3 regions of the Anoxybacillus andreesenii genome follow, and region 1 is predicted to be linked to each of the others. Evidence: riboswitches for the same ligand, from Rfam matches in the RefSeq annotation. Region 1 holds a riboswitch; each other region holds the start of a gene.
What was found. A riboswitch is a leader RNA that binds a small molecule or an ion and turns the genes downstream of it on or off. The one in region 1 is predicted to bind cyclic di-GMP.
Positions count from the first base shown of each region.

Region 2: another riboswitch for cyclic di-GMP. It lies ahead of J2S07_RS05410 (putative bifunctional diguanylate cyclase/phosphodiesterase); the one in region 1 lies ahead of J2S07_RS08630 (WG repeat-containing protein).
Region 3: another riboswitch for cyclic di-GMP. It lies ahead of J2S07_RS08465 (methyl-accepting chemotaxis protein); the one in region 1 lies ahead of J2S07_RS08630 (WG repeat-containing protein).

Region 1 covers NZ_JAUSTU010000007.1:6,419-8,750, forward strand. Annotated here, with positions in the region: gene J2S07_RS08630 (WG repeat-containing protein) at 1-1,243, opposite strand, end outside; cyclic di-GMP riboswitch class I at 1,329-1,413, opposite strand; gene J2S07_RS08635 (DEAD/DEAH box helicase) at 1,678-2,332, shown strand, end outside.
Region 2 covers NZ_JAUSTU010000004.1:66,458-68,789, reverse strand. Annotated here, with positions in the region: gene sdaAA (L-serine ammonia-lyase, iron-sulfur-dependent, subunit alpha) at 1-522, shown strand, start outside; cyclic di-GMP riboswitch class II at 654-737, shown strand; gene J2S07_RS05410 (putative bifunctional diguanylate cyclase/phosphodiesterase) at 803-2,332, shown strand, end outside.
Region 3 covers NZ_JAUSTU010000006.1:179,536-181,867, reverse strand. Annotated here, with positions in the region: gene J2S07_RS08465 (methyl-accepting chemotaxis protein) at 1-1,052, opposite strand, end outside; cyclic di-GMP riboswitch class II at 1,165-1,248, opposite strand; gene J2S07_RS08460 (diguanylate cyclase) at 1,362-2,332, opposite strand, start outside.

The sequences.
Region 1 (2,332 bases):
CTAATTTCTTACTAGGAGTGTTGTCATCCCCACCCTCATCAAACAAAGCAGCTTCAGTGTCGGTGATTTTCTTGGATTCGTCAATTAATACTTTTCCATTTATGTCTACTAATTGATAATATTCTTTTCCTTTAGCAAAATATTTATCACCATAAACGGCACCAACCATATTGGTTACTCTAAATACTTTTTTACCTGTATAGTCAAAAAAGTCCCCTGATTGAGTATATGCCTCATCCTCAGGGTCACCTGATGATTCTCCAGTGAAGATGAGATTTTTGGCTAATCCCAGTGTAAAACCATCAGGTTGAAAAAGTACATTGAAATTAGAATCCACGATGGCATTTCCTTCTCCCCCAACGATGTCACCTGAAGCGAGGAACATGTTGTGATCGAGCAGGTCTTTAATATCTTCTGTTGTAAAGTGGCCTGTCTGATCGAAGGTTTTAATAGGGGAACCATCCAATCCCTCGATGCTAATATAACCATCAGCATCTTCTTTGATGATTTTTCCGTCCAAGACTAGAAAATGACTACCTTCATCTTCTGGCTCTTCTTCATATACTTCTATGTAGTTTCCCTGTTTGTCAAAAAATCCGAATGTCGTGTATAAATAATCACCGAAATATGAACCGTAAAAGTAGTCTCCATCATATAAGTCCAATTTTTCAAGGCCCACCTCAGCTAATTCGCCAACTTCCTTTCCTTTTGTATCAATGACAATTGTTCGTGAATTACTGAGATCATCACGATCCTCCTCGATCGTACTTACTACTGCAACTCCGTTTGAAAAATTATTGGCAGATCTGAATATCGGTTCAATGACCCATTCGCCTTTTGTATTTATGTAACCGTATAATCTAGCCTCAGGGTCCTCCGCTAGTATCATTTCTCTCATTTCTGGAATACTCGCTGCAGCTAGTCCATCATGGAACTCTAATTCCTCAAATTTATATTCATTCGTGGGCTCCATCAGCCAATGAAAGTTATCATCAATCGTACCGACATACTCCGCACCGTCTTTTTCAAGTGATATCATATTGAGATTTTCACCATAGGACAGGACCGTTTTAATTTCAAATCCTTGCTCTTCCAACGTAGGCTTTGTCTCTTTTTGAGAAGACTCAGTCTTCAAGGTTTCCTTAGATGTTTTGCCTTCATTCCCCGTATCCTGGCAGCCTGTTAGTAAGGCACCAGATATTACAAGTAAAGATGCAGCGACTTTCCAATTTCTAAATTTCATTCTGTAACCCCCTAGATGTCTAATTTTGAGCAAAAAAAATACCTGCTTTAAATAAAAGCAGGAAGATATCCGTTTCCCAACTAAATTCGGTAACTCAGCCACCGTAGCCAATAGGCATTAGGTCTGGAGCTTTGCGTCCTTACCTTTCGATAAGTTTGCCACTTCGTATAAGTAGAAACAGTAGAATTTTACTATCTTTTGAGGGGAAAATCTATAGATTTTTAATAATTTTTGGTAGGAATTCCAACAAAGGCGGCAAATCTGCCTAAGTAAGCATCAATCCCACAAGTAAGGACTGCTACAAATTTCTTACTACCAGCAGATCCCGAATGAGGTGTAAAAAATATTTGCTGAAAGCCTTGAGTAAACTATACTAAGGAGTGTTTGCACAATCTAAAAAATACATAGTATAAAGCGACAACAAGGGGAAGCAAATGACAACAACCATAACCTATATCAAAGAGTGGCAGCAAGCGCTGCATCAAGAGATTACATACTTAAAAAAATTTGGAGGAAGCAGGTATTCCGTAGTAAATGGCAGGATGGTATCAAATGAAGGCCCATATAGCTATTATTTTGATACAGCCAGCTCGTTGAAAATACCAGTTGGTTCCTCAATAAAGCTGGAATGGGGAACGATGAAAACGGGCGGCAAAGTGCTTTCCTCTGAGGGTAGGGGGATCATCCTTGCCTTGGAGAAAAACCTTGGGGAATTTATCTCGGATGCTTATCTGTTACATGATCCTTGGGAACTGCTTGAACAATTAATAGAGCGCTTGGATGAAATCAAAAAAAACAAACAAAAACGGCTGAGAGTGAAAAGATTGATGAATCCATCGATGGAAAAGAAACACCCAGTGGAAAAAATCAAGAGTAATGTCCATGAATTGATGTTAAGGTCGAAATACAATCCTGCTACATTTGTCTGGGGGCCGCCGGGTACAGGAAAAACATACACCTTGGCTAGAACAGCCGCTAACAAGTATTTTCAGAAGAAGAGAGTGTTGATATTATCCCATAGCAATCAAGCGGTCGATGTCCTAATGGCTGAACTGACTGATTTTATGAAAAGAAAAAAGAGATTTCAAG
Region 2 (2,332 bases), on a different contig from region 1:
ATGGAAATGATAGAATTCCTTTTTACAGCTGCTGCCTTCGGATTTGTCGTAGCCAATAATGCCTCGATTTCTGGTGCGGCTGGAGGATGCCAGGCAGAGGTTGGTTCTGCAAGCGGGATGGCAGCCGCAGCTATTGTAGAATTGGCAGGTGGAACGCCAAGTCAATGTGCTGAAGCCATGGCGATTACTTTAAAGAACATGCTTGGTCTTGTTTGTGATCCAGTAGCGGGCTTAGTAGAAGTCCCATGTGTGAAAAGAAATGCGATGGGTGCATCGAATGCCATTACAGCAGCGGATATGGCACTAGCGGGAATCAAAAGTCGTATTCCTTGTGACGAGGTCATCCATTCGATGTATTTGATCGGGCAAACGATGCCAACCGCTCTGCGAGAAACTGCAAAGGGCGGACTAGCAGCTACTCCGACTGGAAAGAGGCTTGAGGCAGAAATATTCGGTCGAAAAGAATCGGTGGAGCCAGGGGCTCAGAAGTCACTATTACTTCATTTGTTACCGAAGGAGTAAGAGGTAGAAAATTCCTTGTTCCTGTGACAAAGGCAAAACTGTTGATTTATCGTCAAATTTTTCTTTAAGAAAATATAGTAGTCTTCAAGAAAAATCATTTATAATATAGGCATAAATGACTATTGCGTATCATATTTTATGGATTCGATGATCATCCTTTCGTATTTGGGCACTTGAGAGGCTGGGAGAAAGTGGTGCAACCGGCCTTGGTTTAAGGTCGGTTTTTTTGATCTCAGAATCTGCAGGACCAATGAAAAAAACGGTCAAAGGGGTAAACAACTTGAGACGATGGATGAAAAATCATTTTTTGAAAGTGAATGGAGCTATTATTATAGTTTCCATTATACTAACGTTGTTAGCGATCATTTATAAAGAATCTTTATATGGAATCTTCGGTGAGGCTAACTATTTATCTTTACATATTATTATGGAAATCTTCATGGTCGTCGTATCGTTTACCATTGCTATTCAAGCATGGATGATGTTTCCGCATGTTCTGTCCAGTTATCGATTGTGGCTAGGCAGTCTTTTTTTCACGATAGCATTGCTTGAAGTACTGCACCTTATCTCTTATAAAGGAATGCCGTTTTTTATCACAGAAAGTTCACCATATAAAGCAACCTGGTTTTATATCGTCGGAAGATTGACCCAAGCTCTTGGGCTGCTAATCATTGTTGCATCAAGGGATCGGAAGGTATCTATCTGGTGGAGATGGAAAGGGTACTTGCTTGGGGGAGTCTACACCTTCATATGGGCATTCATTATTTTCAATCCTGCCAACTTTTTGCCTGAATTGGTTATCGATGGGCAAGGAACAACGATTTTGAAAAATAGTTTGCAGTACATCGCCATCATTCTTCAGATTGTCTGTATTATTTTCTTAATTAGGAGGCTCAATCAGAATTCTAAGGAAACACTTCATCTCATGCTACTTGTTGCTTCTGTTTATTTAATCATCGGAGATTCTATGTTTACCTCTTATAAGAGCGTTTATGATATTTCAAATTTTGTAGGGCATTTATTTCAATTATTTGGTTTTTACTTTCTTATGCGTTCTTTTTATTGGACCTCTGTAGAGGAGCCGTTTCAAAAGCAAAAGGAGGCCCAATCTCAGCTGCGCTATCTTGCCTACCATGATGAATTGACAAAGCTACCAAATGGACGCTTGTTCAAGGAGCGGCTTGAAGATGAGTTGAAAAATAGGGCAGGTATGAAGAAAGCTATTCTTTTTATTGATATTGCGCGATTTAAGACGGTTAATGAATCCCTCGGACATTCCTTTGGAGACCTTGTTCTTAAAGGAGTTGCTCAGAGGATGAGACAAATATTGCCTACCCACCTCTTAATTACAAGGATGGGTGGGGATGAGTATACCGTTCTCATGTCCGAATTAACAAGTGAAAAGGATGTCATTTCGATCTGCAAACAGATTCAAAATGCGATGAATGAGCCTTTTCAAATTCAGCATTTACGACTCAATGTGACATTAAATATTGGTGTTTCCATTTATCCTGAGCATGGCAGAACGGAAACAGAGCTATTGAAGCATGCTCATGTTGCGATGAATGAAGCTCGAAATGAAGTCTATCGATATAAAATCTATCAAAAAGAAATGGACAAACAGCTTATGGACCGCCTCGTGCTAGAGCAGGATTTACATAGAGCTATAGCAGAAGGGAATCTATTTATTACATACCAACCGCAAGTGGATCTGCGCACTGGTCAAATTATGGCCTTTGAGGCCCTACTTAGGTGGAGGCATCCCGAGCGTGGTCTCATTTCTCCTAGCGATTTTATTCCTTTAGCAGAA
Region 3 (2,332 bases), on a different contig from region 1:
GAGTCCATATTAGAAGTGATTTTAATTATTTGCTCCTTCGTATGCTCAGATAATTTTCGAACTTCTGCAGCTACGACAGAAAAACCACGCCCATGTTCACCAGCCCTAGCTGCTTCGATACTAGCATTTAAGGCAAGCAGGTTCGTTTGATCCGCTATTTCTCTTATCATCTTGACTACATCCTGGGTATGTTTAATTTCCTGACTAAGCTGTCCCACCTTTGTTACGACCTCTTCATAAACATGACCCACCATCTGTATACCATGTAGCGCCTCATCTACCACTCGTTTACTATCTTCTGCTGACTGAACAGCCTCATCGGTTCCTTCGGCTACCTTTGTAGCATAGTTAGCAACTTCTTGAATTGATGAGCTCATTTCTTCTGTTGCTGCTGTCACACTATACGTTTCATCGAGCTGTTTTTCCATGCTTGTAATAAGCTGCTTTGTCGTGTCAATGCCTGTTGTCTCACTGAGCATGTCTGAAACAGAAAAAAGAAAGGATTTAAAGGTTTCTTCCATATATTTTTCTACAATAAGCTGCTGGTCAAATGCAGCAAGCTTTTGAACCGCAAGAACCGTTTTCATCATTCTATCAGGATTTTGATGTGATTTTTCCATTAATATTGAGGTCATTAGTTGAATCATTAAGTGATGAGCAGATATAAAGTGTTCTGCAGTCAAGTTGATTCTACTATGTACCTGCCCAATATTAAGTCTTGTGGATATATATTCATAATTGACTTCCGCACTCAAGAATTGATGCAAGTATTTTTCCATTGTCTTCTTTAATTTTTCAAAGGTCGAGTGTTGAAGGATGATTTTTTGAAGCTGTTCCACCGATTGGATATTTTCATAGAAGTGATTAATCAATTCCTCTTTAAAAGGAGCTAGAATGATAGCAGCCTCTTTGACATATGCCAATGAATCTTGATCAATACCGAAAAATTTCAATCGTTCTTTGACTCTTTCCCCGACTTGGGAAATATCTGTTTTACCCGAAAAATTCAAATATTCATTCCATGGTTTAGCTTTTTTTACAAAAATGTTCATTAACTTCCCTCCGCAATAATTAAGTTTTATTTTTATTTTTATAATTCTTCAATCTTTGTAAAAAATTATCGGCATCCTTATCAAAAAAGTTAGAAAAAAAAACCGACCCGTAACATACTAGGGTCGGTTGCACTACTTGCTCCAAATCATCCAAGTGCCCACATACAAATGATTCTTCATCGCTTCCATAATTCTATGTATTAAAATGTCATTTACTATATTTAAGTTTATTATAGTTAATAAATTACAAAAATCAACAAAAACTGCTAAATATATCTAATTTATGATAAAAAAGTAAAGACCACTAGTTTATAAGACTACCAACTGATTTCTCCCATTTTCTTTTGCTTTGTATAAATTTCTGTCCGCCAATTTGATTGCTTCTTCAAGCTTAGTGTTTTTTTCTATTTCAGCTAGCCCAATTGATACAGAGACCTTTATAGATTGATTTTTATCTATTTTGAATAAAGTAGTCCGAATCTCATTCTGAATTTCCTCAATCAGCTTTTTTGCTTCTTCAAAACAAGCCGTCCTTTGGTACAGAATAAATTCCTCGCCACCATACCTGGCAATTTTTATATTTTCATTTTCATACTTCTTGAATATCCTCGCCAACATCATCAATACTTGATCTCCAGCTATATGACCATATTTATCGTTCAACTGCTTGAAATGATCAATATCGATCATGGAAATGGAATGTGTTTTATTTACTTCCAACAAACTTTCCTCAACTAATTGTGTGAATTTATTTTTATTTAGTAGTTTTGTAAGAGGATCGTGGCAAGCAAGGAATTCCAATTGCTGCTTTAAAGCCTCGCGCTTATGTTCTAGGAGAATAAAAAGATAAAAAATGACAGCTGTACCAAGAAATGATAGATACCTTATCCAGAAAATATCCATAAATATTTCCAATCCGTTAGGAAGGATAAATATAATAGGGAAATCAGAAATAAACCAACATACTGATATAAGGATCATTCTGCCTATCAAATGGCTGCGGGCTTTGTCGGGTTTATAAAATGACAAGGTAAACAAGGTCGGTAGAATCATACCGAATATTATTCCTGGAATGGCCCCATCTCCTCCCATGAAAAAGCGCCAAAAGCTGACAATAGTAAGGACAGGGAGCGTTATTTTCCAGCCTCTGAGCAGCGCCAAGAATATGAGTGGAATCAGCCTTAAATCCAGTCTGTAGGATCCAAATTGAATTGGCAAATAAAACATTGCAATAATTACCCCTGAAAAGAGTAGAATAATACACAAACTAATCTGCCTCT